2 regions of the Paenarthrobacter sp. YJN-5 genome follow, and region 1 is predicted to be linked to the other one. Evidence: riboswitches for the same ligand, from Rfam matches in the RefSeq annotation. Region 1 holds a riboswitch; the other holds the start of a gene.
What was found. Region 1 has a riboswitch for glycine ahead of cycA (D-serine/D-alanine/glycine transporter). Riboswitches for the same ligand answer to the same signal wherever they lie in the genome.

Region 2: another riboswitch for glycine. It lies ahead of gcvP (aminomethyl-transferring glycine dehydrogenase); the one in region 1 lies ahead of cycA (D-serine/D-alanine/glycine transporter).

Annotation. Positions count from the first base shown of each region.
Region 1 is NZ_CP053544.1:3,770,179-3,777,731, forward strand. Features, by position in the region: gene cycA (D-serine/D-alanine/glycine transporter) at 34-1,500, opposite strand; glycine riboswitch at 1,655-1,754, opposite strand; gene HMI59_RS17450 (FAD/NAD(P)-binding domain-containing protein) at 1,851-3,788, opposite strand; gene HMI59_RS17455 (prolyl oligopeptidase family protein) at 3,849-6,038, shown strand; tRNA gene HMI59_RS17460 (tRNA-Ser) at 6,116-6,204, shown strand; gene HMI59_RS17465 (MFS transporter) at 6,293-7,553, opposite strand, start outside.
Region 2 is NZ_CP053544.1:3,613,030-3,620,582, reverse strand. Features, by position in the region: gene HMI59_RS16740 (MFS transporter) at 1-971, opposite strand, end outside; gene HMI59_RS16735 (TetR/AcrR family transcriptional regulator) at 1,045-1,584, shown strand; glycine riboswitch at 1,677-1,775, shown strand; gene gcvP (aminomethyl-transferring glycine dehydrogenase) at 1,953-4,799, shown strand; gene gcvT (glycine cleavage system aminomethyltransferase GcvT) at 4,813-5,946, shown strand; gene gcvH (glycine cleavage system protein GcvH) at 5,978-6,364, shown strand; gene HMI59_RS16715 (L-serine ammonia-lyase) at 6,752-7,553, shown strand, end outside.

The sequences.
Region 1 (7,553 bases):
TCCGTGTGGTCGCGGGGCCTGGCTTTTTGCTTCCTACTTGCGTGCGGGTTCAGGCTCGGGAAGCCGCCCGGCGTCCTCTTGCAGGCTCGCGCGGAACGCTTCGAACCGGGCCACGTGGGCCGGCCGACGCCGCAGGATGGCCCACGCGATGCCCAACGCCACGAACCACACCGGCGTGACAAGCAGCGCTATGAGGGTGTCCGGCTGCGTGGTCAATGCCCACATGATGAACCCGAAGAACGCGAAGACCACCCAAACCATCACAACACCGCCGGGCATCTTGAACGCGGAGCCATCGTGCAGTTGCGGACGACGCTTCCGGAAGGCGAGGTAGCTCGCCAGGATGATCGACCAGACGAACACGAAGCACACGGCCGACACCGTGGTGACCATGTCGAAGGCCTTGCCAACGTCCTGGCCGGCGTACATGAGGACGACGCCGGAGAGCAGCAGGACGCAGGAAAGGAACAGTGCGTTGCGGGGTACTTTGCGTCCGGAGAGCGCACTGAAGACTGCAGGTGCGTCGCCTTCCTGCGCCAAGCCGTAAACCATGCGGGACGTGGAGTAGATTCCGGAGTTCGCGGAGGACATCGCCGAGCTCAACACCACGAGGTTGACGATCGTGGCTGCGGCCCCAAGCCCGGCAAGCGAGAACATGGCGATGAAAGGGCTGTGGCCGGCCGCGAACTGCGTCCACGGAGTAACGGACATCAGGATGATGAGGGCGCCTACGTAGAAGAGCAGCACACGGATGGGAATGGAGTTGATGGCCTTGGGAAGGTTTTTCTCCGGATCTTTCGCTTCGGCAGCGGTGGTTCCTACCAGTTCAATACCCACGAACGCGAAGACTGCGATCTGGAAACCGGCCACGAACCCCATGAATTCGTTGGGGAAGAAGCCTCCATGGGACCAGAGGTTGGTGAAGCTGGCCGGGCCCGCATCGGACTGGAAGCCACTGAAGATCATGAACAGGCCCACGATGATGAGCGCCGCAATGGCCACGATCTTGATGAGGGCGAACCAGAATTCCGTCTCGCCGAAGGCCTTCACGGTTGCCAGGTTCAAGAGCAGGAGGATGCCGATCGTGATGAGTCCTGGAATCCAGAGGGGCAAGCCCGGCCACAGTTCTTCCGAGTAGCCGGCTATCGCTATGACGTCCGCGATGCCCGTGATAACCCAGCAGAACCAATACGTCCATCCAGTGAAGAATCCCGCCCACGGACCCAGAAGGTCTGCGGCGAAGTCGCTGAAGGACTTGTAGTTCAGGTTGCTCAACAGCAACTCGCCCATGGCCCGCATGACGAAGAACAGCATGAAGCCGATGATCATGTAAACGAAAATGACGGAGGGCCCGGCGGCGGAGATGGTTTTCCCGGAGCCCATGAACAGGCCGGTTCCGATGGCACCGCCAATGGCGATCAGTTGGATGTGGCGGTTGCTGAGTTGCCGTTCGAGGTGGGGCTCATGGTTGTTGTCTGTTGGCGGGCGCTGAATCGTCATGAGGAACTCCATTGTTCAGGCGGCACCGGAATGCCACGATGATTCGGGTTCCTCCCCGCTCTGTCATTGACCTGAGAGTTTCCGCGTCCCTGCAGGCAGGAACGCTTGCACCTTCGGTGAGCCCGGTGGGAACCGTGCTTCTTTCCAGAGTTGCCTCGCCGCGGCGGTACAGGGTGCCTGAGAGATTCCTGGGGAGGGTTTGCTCCTACGGCGCCTGACGGGATGTACCGGCAGGACTCTCCCGCCGCGGATCACTAGCGCGCATCACCAGTCGGTGACGCAGATCACACACTAGCGAAGGGCGGGCACCCGCTGCAAACGCCCGGCATCCACGGTCGTCATAAAAGGGATTAAAGCCCCAGGATGCTCCGCGCGATCTCGTCGGCGTCGCGCAGCGTCCGCTGTCCGCTGGTGTAGGCTTGGCCGGTTGCCGGTTTCGCCTCAGCGGCGATGGCGGTCCCCCACTGGGTTGCCGACAGCTGAAGGCCCAGCACGTACAAACCCTCGGTTACCGAGCCGTTCGCGGCCACGGGCCGGTAAGGATGTGGTTCCACATCCAGGCCGGTGGTCTGCACCGGTGTCCCTTCGACGCTCATCATGATCTTGGTTCGCACCAGGCCGTCCTCCATGAGCTGTTCCAGCAACGGGGAGACGTTGATACCCACCCGGTTGGCGGGCGACATCGCTTCAATCAGGGTCCTCGCCTGCACGGGCGCATCCCGCACCCAGGGCGAAAAGGCGCGGAAGACCTTGGCGTTGCGGTCCACGCTGAATTTCGGGTCCGGTCCCACGAAACTCACGACGCCGGCACGCGCCAAGGCGGCCAGCTGCTCCGAACGAAGTGCGGGAGGCCCGCTGGCCAGTCCCTCGACGAAGGATTCGAACCAGCCGCGCAGCTCCGCCACCCACGACTCATCCGTGATTCCACCGTCCGCCACCACGGTCTTAAGGATCGCGCGGCCCGTATGGAGCGCGCCGATCGCCATCTTCACAGGATCGGCTTCGCCGAGCTCCGAACGCAGGGCATCATCATCCAGGTAATCGGTGATGGCCTTGTCCAACTCGCGGCGGGACGCGAAGGTCCGGCCCGCCAACGGGGCGGCGAGCGCCCGGAGGTTCAGCCGGCGCGAAGCCACCACGTGTTTCTCGACCAGCGCGCCCACTTCGGTTTCCCAGTTCCCCGTTGAGTGCGCATGCGGCTGCAACGCGTCCTCCAGGTCGGCCAGGAATTGGGCCGAGTCCCGGATCGCGGCCGGTTGGGACCGTGCCAACGTTGCGTAGTACGCCCACAACGCGTCCCGGTGCAGGAGCGGCCACAGATCATGGTCGAAGCCGGGCTGGATCCCCGCAGCCCGGAAGCGGTCGACGGCGGCTTCAGTCAGGTAGCGGAGGGTGATGCTCGTGGCGTAGTAGCCGGACAGCCCGGCCTTGGCCCGGTACGGGGTGCCTCGCCTGGACGCTGCGATGATCCTCGGTTCGCGCCCGGAAGCACGGTACTCCAGTGCGCCGGTACCCGGGGCGACGGCGTCCACGAATTTGCCGCCGCGGCCCTCGGTCAGCTGCCCCATGACGTCGAAGAAGTTCAACCCCATTCCCCGGACCAGCACGGGTTCGTTGTCCGGCACTGCGGACCAGTCCACGTCGGCCGGAGGCGCCGGAGGGAAGTACAGCAGTCCATGTTCTTCGGCGGCCACCTGGAAGGAGCGTTGCTCGGGGTTCAGGCGGGCTTTGATGTGGCCAAGGGCGAGCACCACAGAGTCGACGGTGAGGGTACCGCCGTCGGCCAGTTCGACGTCGAACGCCTTACCTGCCGGGCGGGCCGCCAGCGCCGACGTTTCATGGAAGGTGACGTCCACGCCGTCGGGCACCCGCTGGAGCAACTCAGCCAGCGTCTGCTGCAGGTAGCGCCCGTACAGGGCGCGGCTCGGGAAGTTGTCGGACTCCAGCGCGGACAACTCGGCCTTTTCGGCATCGTTGAGTCCCTGGCCATCACGACGCCGGGTCACGCGCCATTCGTCGAACGAACCGCCCGCCAGGGGCGGGGCAAGCTCCGGCTCCTGGGGAATCAGGGTGGGATAGAACGACTGCGTGTTCATCAGGTACAGCCGCGACTGCTCAGGCTGCCACACGTGTCCGGAACCCGCCGGATAGGGATCGATGACGTGAATGTGGAGCTTGCTTCCGGTGTTCCCGGCCGCTGCCCGGTTCGCGAGCAACCGCTCAAGCACGCTGGTACCCCTCGGACCAGCCCCGACAAGGGCAACACGGTTGGTTTGGGAAGTAGCCACGCTCAAGCTTAACTTCTGCATGACTTGCTTCCCTTTCACCTGTGTTGCTTGGATGGGGCGATGACCACCACAGCAGCTGATCAGACGCCCCTGCCCGAAGAACGCGAAAAGTCAGGGCCGCGCCATGCCGCAGTCGCACCGGAGCCAACGGATGAGTTCGTTTGGCTCGAGGACATCCACGGCGAAGAACAGCTGGCTTGGGTTCGGGAACAGAACGCACGCACCGAGGAACTCCTGGAAGATGCCGGCTACGCGGCGGTGGAAGCTGGCATCCTGGAAGTCCTCGACTCCACCGACCGCATCGCCATGGTGAACAAGCGCGGGGACTTCTACTACAACTTCTGGAAGGACCGGGAGCACCCCAAAGGCCTGTGGCGCCGCACCACGTGGGAAAGCTACCTCTCCGACTCCCCGGACTGGGACGTGCTGCTGGATATGGACGCCTTGGCAGCCTCCGAAGGTATCGAGTGGGTGTTCCACGGGGCCGGTTTCCTTCGCCCGTCCGACGGTTCCGACTACCGGCTCGCCATGGTTTCCCTTTCCCCCGACGGCGGCGACGCCAACCGGTACCGCGAATTCGACCTCGCCACCAGGACGTTTGTGGACCCGGCCGACGGTGGCTTTGACCTACCCACCGCGAAGGGCCATGTCAGCTGGCTCGATGCAGACACTCTCCTGGTCTCCAGCACCGCCGACGGACTAGCCGCAACATCCTCCTCCTACGCCCGAACCGCGGTGAAGCTGCGCCGCGGCGAATCCCTGGCATCAGCGGAACAGATCTTCGAGATCCCCGAAGACCACATGCTGGCCATGGTCGCCCACGACTCCACGCCAGGCTTTGAGCGCACTTTCGCCGTGGACTACATCGACTTCTACAACCAGCGGACGTCGCTGCTCCGTGACGGCGCCTGGACGGACATCGACGTCCCCACAGACGTCAACATCAGCGCGCACCGCGAATGGCTGATGTTCCGTCCACGGCACGACTGGTCCGTGGCGGGCGTCCAATACCCCGCCGGCTCCCTCCTCGCGGCAGGCCTTGAAGAGTGGCTGGCCGGCACACGCGACGTGGTGGTGCTGTTCACGCCCGAGGCCCACACGTCCCTGCAGTCCTGGAGCTGGACCAGGGACTACCTGCTGCTGAACCTGCTGCGGGACGTCTCCTCCGAGATCCGGGTGCTGGACCCCTCAAAACCTGACGAGTCCGGTTCCTGGGCCTGGAGCACCCTGGACGCCTGTCCCCCGCTCCATGACGTCAACGCCTATGCAGTGGACGACGAGGACGAATCCGGCGCCGGAAACGACTACTGGTTGGTGGCCACAGGTTTCACTACTCCCACGACCCTCACGCGCGGCTCACTCGGACCTGCCGGAAGCCACCACGAAGAGGTGAAGCGCTCGCCGTCGTTCTTCAACGAAGCCGGGTACGAGGTCCAACAGCACTTCGCTGTTTCGGCCGACGGCACCCGCATCCCTTACTTCCAGGTCGCTTCCAAAGACCTGGTCCTGGACGGTCAGAACCCCACGCAGCTCTCCGGCTACGGCGGGTTCGAAGTCTCCCGCACCCCTGCCTACAGCGGAACGATCGGCCGGGCATGGCTTGAACGCCGCACCACCGGGGAGGACGCCCACGTCCGCGGCGGGGTCTACGTGGTGGCCAACATCCGCGGCGGAGGCGAATACGGACCGTCCTGGCACCACGCAGCCCTCCGGGAAAACCGGCACCGCGCTTACGAGGACTTCGCAGCGGTTGCGCAGGACCTGATCTCGCGCGGAGTCACCAGCCGGAAACGCCTGGGGTGCGTGGGCGGCTCCAACGGCGGGCTGCTGGTGGGCAACATGCTCACGCAGTACCCCGAGCTGTTCGGGGCGATCTCCTGCGGGGTACCGCTGCTGGACATGCGCCGATACACGAAGCTGTCCGCCGGATACTCCTGGATTGCCGAATACGGAGATCCCGATGTGCCCGGGCAGTGGGAATTCATCCGCACGTTCTCCCCGTACCACTTGCTCCGTGACGGAGTGGAATACCCGGAAACGTTCATCTGGACTGCGACCTCGGACGACCGCGTGGGTCCCGTCCAAGCCCGGAAGATGGCCGCCCGGATGCAGGCCATGGGCATCCCCAACGTCTGGTTCCACGAAGCCTTGGAGGGCGGGCACGCCGGAGCTTCGGACAACAGGCAAGCCGCCGCGCTGCAGGCCAGGAGCAACCACTTCCTCTGGCGGGCGTTGGCCGGGGGCGAGTAAGGCCCGGACTTGGTTGACGGCTGTTTTGCACTGTGCCGCACGTTCTGCGTATCCTTGGTGGGCTAGCAATAGCAATTGGAGACGTGCCAGAGCGGCCGAATGGACTTCACTGCTAATGAAGGGTCGGGGTTAAACTCGACCGGGGGTTCAAATCCCCCCGTCTCCGCGAAGTGGTCCCGGTTTTCGAACCGGGACCTTTTGCGTTTAACCCGGGGCTGCAGGACCCCCTTCAAGGGTTAGCGGCGTTAGCGGGGTTAGCGGCCACGACCGCCTGCGCTGACCTCCGCACCGGCATCCCGGTGAAGCATCAGGCTGTCCACGGTACTCACGAGCATCAGTACTGCCATGGCCAGGAAGGCCCCTTTGTAAGCGGTGTTCTCCCCACCCAGGAACCCGGCGGTTTCGAACAACCGGAGGAACAGTGCTCCCACAGCAATTCCGGCGCCGGCCGCCAGCTGCACCAGCGTGGCAGAGATGGCATTGGCCGACGGCAGTTGCTCAGGGACGATATCCGCGTACTGCACCGAGGCGTACGCGGAGAAGCCGATCGACCGGAAAGCGCCGCTGAGCAGCAGCAGGCCGAAAATTACCGGCTCGGGAGTTTCGGCCGACAGGAAGGCGCACAGGACAAACGTCACCGCCGAGGCGAAGGAGGCAAAGACCAGTACGGGCTTGAACCCGAACCGCCGGATGAGGGGGGTGGTAGCCGGTTTGATGCCAATGTTGCCCACAAAGACCGCGGCCACCATGACACCGGCTTTCAGGGGGTCCCAACCGAATCCATCCTGGAACATCAGCGGCAGCAGGAAGGGAACCGAGCTGATGGTGAGCCGGTAGATGAAACCGCCCGTGGACGTGGCACGGAAAGTCCTCGTTCCGAAGACCCCAAGGTTGAACAGCGGGACTTTTGCCCTGGTCATCCACCAGACCGCTCCGGCCAAGGAAAGGACGCCGCCGCCAACCACCACCGCAGCCACCAGCCCCGGTGCGTGGCCGCCCAACGTTTCAAGGCCTACCACCAGGGCACCCACGCCAAGCGTCGTCAGCAACAGTCCCAGCCAGTCAAGCCTGCGTTTATCCCCGACGGCGGTCCGGGGAACCAGGCGCAGCGCGGCGATAAATGCGGCCAGGCCCAACGGGAGGTTGATGAGGAAGATCCAGTGCCAGGAGAGGAACGTCGTCAGCGCTCCGCCGACCATCGGGGCCAACACCGGTGCAAGAAGGCCCGGCCACACGAGGTAAGCGGTGGCACGGAGAAGCTCGGACTTCGGCGTTCCCCGGAGGACCACCAGCGTCCCGACCGGAACCATCATGGCCCCGCCCGCGCCTTGGGCCACCCTGCTGAGCGTGAGCATCGTCAGGTCCTGGCTCACCGCGCACAGCAGGGACGCGATGGTGAATACTGCAATGGCGAAGCAAAACACCCTCCGGGCGCCCATTCGTTCCGCCAGCCAGCTGCTCAACGGTATCCCCATGGCCACAGTCACCAGATAGGCGGTCATGGTGATGTTGACA
Region 2 (7,553 bases), 160 kb from region 1:
GGGATCATGGCAATACCCGCCTCCATGGGCGACTGGCCTTCGATGAGTTGCAGGTGCTGGGCGAAGAAGTAGATGAACCCGGTCATGGAGAACAGGGACAGCGCGTTGGCGACGATGGCCGTGCTGAACACTTTGTTGCTGAAGAGGCGCACGTCCAGCAGGGGGCTGGCCAACTGCTGCTGCCGCCGCACGAAGAGCACGCCCAGTACCGCGCCGAAGAGCATGAAGAAAGCAGCGGTTGGCCCGAAGCCGTGCACGGCGAATTCCTTGATGCCGTAGACGAGCGGAGCCATGGTGAGGACGGACAGGACGATGCTTGGTACGTCCACGCGGCCAGGGTTGGCGTCCTTCGACTCCGGAATGAGGATCCTGCAGAACGCAAGCAGGGGCAGGAGCAGGAACGTTGCCACCAGGAAGACAGCTCCCCACCAGAAGTGCTCCACGAGCCAGCCGCCAAAGATGGGGCCGAGGGCTGCGCCGCCCGAGAACCCGGCTGCCCAGACGGCGATGGCGAGGCGGCGCCGGTTCGGGTCGGTGAAGATGTTCCTGATCAGGGACAGTGTTGAGGGCATCAGCATGGCGCCGAAGACTCCAAGGGCTGCGCGGCCGGCTATCAGCCATTCAGCCGAGGGCGCGAACGCCGTAGCAGCCGACACCGCAGCGAAGCCTGTGCTGCCGGCCAGAAGCAGCCGCCGTCGTCCTATCCTGTCGCCGAGGTTGCCCATGGATACCAGCAATGCAGCCAGGACCAGCGGGTACGCGTCAAGGATCCACAGAAGCTGGATGCCCCCGACTTCCAATGAGCGGGCGATCTCCGGCAGAGCGAAGGTGAGGGCGGTGTTGTCCACGGCCACCAGGAGAACCGGAAACATGAGCAGGGCAAGGGCCGTCCAGTCGCGCCATCCTGCCGTCCTGCCGGGGAGGGGACGGGTGGAAGTGCGGGGAGCTTTGGTTGCGGACGACGAAAACATGAACATTACTGTACCGTCCAGACGGTATAGTTTCAAAGGAGCTCAACACGCCTGTTTAGGGAATGATGGACACATGCCGCGAAAACCAGTTGCCAAGGATGCCGTCCTGGATGCCTTCGAGGCGCTCCTGATCGAGGTGGGGGAGCGGGCAGCAACGCTCGACGCCGTCGCGAAGCGCGCCGGAGTCTCCAAGGGAGGGCTCCTCTATCACTTCCCCAACAAGGAGGCCCTCATCAGCGCTTTGCTGGAACGCCTCGACCGCTTGGCGGAGGAAGACACCGAACAAATGATCGCGGCCCCGGACGGCGCAGCTGCGTACTTCATCCGGTCTTCGGTGTGGGCCGGTACGCCCATGGACCGGGCCTTCGTGGCGACCACCCGCTTGGCCGAGGTAGCCCACGAGGAGACGCGGAGGAGGTTTGCCGCCATCCAACAACGCTGGCTGGACGTGCTCGCCGAGGACGTTGGGCCGGAAGTCGCCAAAGCCGTCAGCTACATGGGCGACGGACTCTATTTCAACGCCATGTTCGAAGGCGGGCAGGCCGGTGGCAGTGCCGGGCGGGAGGCCGACGTCGGGATCCTGCTCGAGGTTCTGGAGCGACTGCGGAAGTAGCGCTCCGCCTATTTGCCGCGACGCCGGGCACGTAGGACAATTAACAATTGTGGTGCGCCTTGCAGCGGGCCGCGAACAACTGCATAAGCCTATGATCTGCGGCGGGAGAGTCCTGCAAAGCACGTGACGCAGGCGCCGTAGGAGCAAATCCTCCCCAGGAATCTCTCAGGCCCACGCACCGCCGCGGCTAGGCAACTCTGGAAAGCAGCAGGCAATCCGCCGTCAGCGGTGACGATTGTTGTGTTCACCGACGGTGCAAGCGGCGTTGCGAAGGCAACCCGCGGAAACTCTCAGGTCCAATACAGAGCGGGGAGGAACCCGAGCCACTGCGGCGTACCCAAGCGCCGCCCAACTAATGGAGTTCCTTCGTGACGGTTAGTTCAGCCTCCACCGCCTTCGTCGATCGGCACATCGGTGCCCGCCGCCAGGCCGACATCGGCACCATGCTCAGGTCAGTCGGTTACGACTCCGTGGATTCCCTCGTGGACACCGCGGTTCCCAACGACATCCGCCAGGACGTTGCCCTGACGCTGCAGAACGCGCTGAGCGAGGTGGAGGTCCTTGCTGAACTCCGCAAGCTTGCTTCCAAGAACAAGACTGCTGTCCAGATGATCGGCCAGGGCTACTACGACACCATCACGCCGCCGGTTATCCGCCGCAACATTCTTGAGTCGCCGGCCTGGTACACCGCCTACACGCCCTACCAGCCGGAAATTTCCCAGGGCCGCCTCGAAGCGCTGCTGAACTTCCAGACCATGGTGCAGGACCTCGTTGGCCTTCCGATCGCCAATGCTTCGCTCCTTGACGAAGCCACCGCTGTTGCCGAGGCCGTGCTGATGATGCGCCGCGCCAACAAGGACAAGACGGCGAGGGACGGCAAGACCGTCCTGGACGCAGACTGCCTGCCGCAGACCACTGCGATCGTGAAGGGCCGCGCTGAGGCGCTCGGCTTCGAGGTGGAGGTTGCGGACCTCTCCGCGGGACTGCCCGACGGCGACATCAACGGCGTCGTCCTCCAGCAGCCGGGCGTTTCGGGCCGGGTTTTCGACCACTCCGCCGTCATCGCCGAGGCGAAAGAGCGGGGCGCGCTGGTGACGGTTGCTGCCGACCTTCTTTCCCTCACGCTCATCACCCCTCCGGGTGAACAGGGTGCGGACATCGCCGTCGGCTCCGCCCAGCGACTGGGTGTTCCGCTGTTCTTCGGCGGCCCGCACGCCGCTTACATGGCAGTCCAGAAGGGGCTGGAGCGTTCCATGCCCGGCCGTCTGGTGGGCGTTTCCAAGGACGACGCAGGTGTCCCCGCCTACCGCTTGGCGCTGCAGACCCGCGAGCAGCACATCCGCCGCGAAAAGGCCACGTCCAACATCTGCACGGCGCAGGCTCTCCTGGCCATCGTCGCCTCAATGTATGCCGTTTACCACGGCCCCGAAGGCCTGAAGGCCATCGCCGAGACCGCCCACCACCACGCGCGCACCCTTGCGGCCTCACTGAAGGCTGCCGGCGTCGAGGTCCTCCACGGGTCCTTCTTCGACACCATCACGGTTCGCGTTCCGGGCCGCGGCGCCGAGCTCGTCGCTGCTGCCGAAGAGCGTGGCATCAACCTGCGTGGAATCGACGGGGACACCGTGGGTATCTCCGTGGATGAGACAACAACAACTGACATCGTCGGCAGTGTCCTTGAAGTTTTCGGTGCCTCCGCGGTTGAGTCCGCAGAGGGCTTTGCGCTGGAGGCTTCCGTTGAGCGCTCCAGTGAGTACCTGCAGCACCCGGTGTTCAACACCCACCGCTCCGAAACGCAGCTCCTGCGCTACATCCGCAAGCTCTCCGATCGCGACCTCGCGCTGGACCGGACCATGATTCCGCTGGGTTCGTGCACCATGAAGCTGAACGCCACGGCGGAGATGGAAGCCATTTCCTGGCCCGAGTTCGCCTCCATCCACCCCTTCGCTCCTGATTCCCAGACCGAGGGCTGGCGTGAACTCATCGCCGACCTCGAAGCCCAGCTGACCGAGATCACGGGCTACGACCAGGTCTCCATCCAGCCGAACGCCGGGTCCCAGGGCGAGCTGGCCGGGCTCCTCGCCATCCGCGGCTACCACCACTCCCGCGGAGACCAGCAGCGCAACGTCTGCCTCATCCCCGCTTCGGCACACGGCACCAACGCAGCGTCCGCCGTGCTCGCCGGCATGAAGGTGGTGGTGGTTGCAACGGCAGCCGACGGCACCATCGACCACGCCGACCTCCAAGCCAAGATCGAGGCCAACCGTGAGGTCCTGTCGGCCATCATGATCACCTACCCCTCTACCCACGGTGTCTACGACGCCGATGTGCGGGAAGTCTGCGACGCCGTCCACGAAGCCGGCGGCCAGGTCTACATTGACGGTGCAAACCTCAATGCACTGGTCGGGTTGGCCCAGCCGGGCAAGTTCGGCGGCGACGTGTCCCACTTGAACCTGCACAAGACCTTCTGCATCCCGCACGGCGGTGGCGGACCCGGCGTCGGCCCCGTTGCGGCAAAGGCCCACCTGGCACCGTTCATGCCGGGCAACGCCGCATCATGGACCGAGGGCAATGACGTTCCGATTTCGGCATCGCGCTTCGGTTCGGCCGGTGTGCTCCCCATTTCCTGGGCGTACGTGAAGCTCATGGGCGGCCAGGGCCTTACCGAAGCAACCAAGTCCGCACTGCTGGCTGCCAACTACATCGCAGCCCGCCTCAACGACTACTTCCCGGTGCTCTACACGGGCGAAGCAGGCTTGGTGGCCCACGAGTGCATCCTGGACCTCCGTGAGCTGACGGCCAAGACCGGCGTCACGGCCGAGGACGTGGCCAAGCGCCTCATCGACTTCGGCTTCCACGCCCCCACTCTGGCATTCCCGGTGGCCGGCACGCTCATGGTTGAGCCGACGGAGTCCGAGGACCTCGTGGAAATCGACCGCTTCATTGAAGCCATGATCACCATCCGCAAGGAAATCGATCAGGTGGCACATGGCGACTTCTCCGTGCAGGATTCCCCGCTTCGCCGGGCACCCCACACGGCAGCCGCCGTCGTAAGCTCCGATTGGGACCGCGCCTACCCGCGTGAGCAGGCCGCCTTCCCCGTCCACCACTTGAAGCAGGACAAGTACTTCCCGCCGGTGGGCCGCATCGATGGTGCAGCGGGCGACCGCAACCTCGTTTGCTCGTGCCCTCCGATCGAAGACTTCGAGAACTAAGGGGATCCGGAAAATGACTGAGAAGCACACGGCCCTGTACGAGGAGCACAAGAAGCTCGGCGCCTCCTTCACCGATTTCGGTGGCTGGCAGATGCCGCTCAAATACACCTCCGAGCTCGCCGAACACCACGCCGTCCGGAAGTCTGCCGGCCTGTTCGACCTCTCCCACATGGGCGAAGTCTGGGTCACCGGGCCGCAGGCAGCAGAGTTCCTGGACTACGCGCTGGTGGGCAAGATCTCCGCCATGGCCGAGGGCAAAGCCAAGTACTCGCTGATCTGCCAGGAAGATGGCGGCATCATCGATGACCTGATCGTCTACCGTCGCGGCGCCGGCAAGTTCCTGGTGGTACCGAACGCAGGCAATGCCTTTGTGGTCGCTTCTGAGCTGCTGCAGCGCGCCGCAGGCTATGACGTGCTTGTTGAGGATGCTTCATCGTCGACGTCGTTGATCGCCGTTCAGGGGCCGCTCGCGGAAGCGATCCTGCTGCGCTTGGTCCCGGCCGGGCAGCACGCGCTGGTCACGAACCTGAAGTACTACGCGGCAGTCGAGGTGACCTTCCTGGTGGCCGGCAGTGGGCAGGATCTTCTCCTGGCACGCACCGGTTACACCGGCGAGGACGGGTTCGAGATCTTCGTGCCCAACGAATCCGCAGCCGCGCTGTGGCAAGCCATCTCCGCCGTCGCCGAGGAAGGCGAGCTTGTTCCGGCCGGTCTGGCCTCCCGCGACTCCCTGCGCCTCGAAGCCGGCATGCCCCTGTACGGCAATGAGCTGTCCCGTGAAGGCAATCCCTTCGCGGCCGGGCTCGGCCCTGTAGTGGCCTTGTCCAAGGAAGGCGACTTTGTTGGCAAGGAAGCCCTGGCTGCTTTGAAGGCGTCCGGTGCTGGTGTGTCCACTGGCCGCAAGCTCGTGGGACTCAAGGGCCTCGGGCGCCGCGCCGGACGCTCGCACTACCCGGTTTTGAAGGACGGTGCCGTTGTTGGCGAAGTGACCTCCGGCCAGCCCAGCCCCACGCTTGGGTACCCCGTAGTGATGGCCTACGTTGACGTTCAGTTCGCCGAGCCGGGAACTGCCCTCGACGTAGATCTGCGCGGCAAGGCAGAGCCGTTCGAGGTCGTGGCCCTGCCGTTCTACAAACGGTCCCGCTAAGTTTTTGATCACCCACAGTTAGGAAAACAGAATGCCCAAAGTAGCGCCTGAACTTCAGTACTCCGACGAGCACGAGTGGGTTTTGCGTGGGGAGGGGAACTCGGTATCCGTTGGCATCTCCGAGGTTGCCACCGACGCACTGGGTGACATTGTCTACGTGGACCTGCCCGAGGTCGGTTCCACCGTGACCGCAGGCGAAACCTGTGGAGAGGTCGAGTCCACCAAGTCCGTCTCCGACCTCTACTCACCCGTGACCGGCGAGGTCACTGAGATCAACGACGCCGTTGTGTCCGACCCCGCCCTCATCAACAACGACCCCTACGGTGAGGGCTGGTTGTTCAAGGTCGCTGCTGAATCCGATGGCCCGCTGCTCTCCGCCCAGGAATACGCCTCCAAGAACGGCGGCGACCTGGGCTAGTCCCGACGGGTCCGGTGTGCCCGACGGGTCCGGCATCCTCTGCGACCTCGGTCGTGTAGACGCCCGTTGGGCGGACGTGACACTCCCTTGGACGGTCGCTGCCGGATGCCGAACCCATAGGGGCTCCGTGTGTCACTCTCCGATTCGAGGGTTCGCTGCGGGGTGTGCCGTGCGCACGGCACACTCCGCAGCGATGCCCCGTTTTGGCCAAGTACGCTCTGGCGTAACGTGGACTTGTAGTAACTGAATAAACTTACGACGCCGGGTTGCCGCCTGAGGGGGCCGCCCGGCGTCGTACTTCGGTCGCCTTCCGCCACAAGCGGGAGGGGCCATCCGGCAGGACCATCTGCCGGACCGTTTCATGCTGTATAAAAAGGGATCCCGGTTATGGCTGTTGGTGTTTTCGATTTGTTCTCCGTGGGTATTGGCCCGTCGAGTTCGCATACGGTGGGTCCGATGCGGGCTGGGGCGGTGTTTGCGCGGGAGCTTCGTGATTCCGGTGTGCTGTCTTCTGTGGCGGGGTTGCGGGTTGATCTGTATGGTTCCCTGGCTGCGACCGGTAAAGGCCACGGTACTTTCACGGCTACTTTGCTTGGTCTGGAGGGGTTCGAACCGGAGTTGATCCTGCCTGATGAGGTGGAAGAACGTCTGGCTGCGATCGCGGAGACGGGCATGCTGAACCTGGCCGGGGCTTCGGGTGAGGGTGTGCTGTTGCCGTATGCAGTGGGGGATATGGTGTTGCATCCGTTGACGGTGTTGCCGCGGCATACGAACGGGATGAAGTTCGCTGTTACCGATGCCGGGGGAAATGTCCTTAAGGAAGCGACGTTTTTCTCGGTGGGTGGCGGGTTCATTGTTCGTGAGGGCGAGGAGGACGCGGCGCGGGCTGAGTTGGAGGAGTCCAAGGCGGAGTTGCCGTTGCCGTTCCGGACCGCTGCGGAGTTGCTGGGCCGGTGCTCGTCCAAGGGCCTGGGCATCAGCGACATCATGCTGATCAACGAGCGGGCGTCCCGGTCCGAGGAGGAGATCCGGGAAGGTTTGCTGCATATCTGGTCGGTGATGGAGGCCTGTGTTGAAACGTCGCTGAAGCGCGAGGGTGTGCTGCCCGGGGGACTGAGGGTCCGCCGTCGTGCTCCTGATTGGTTGGAGCGGTTGTTGAAGGAGGACAAGGACCGGAACGATCCGAAGT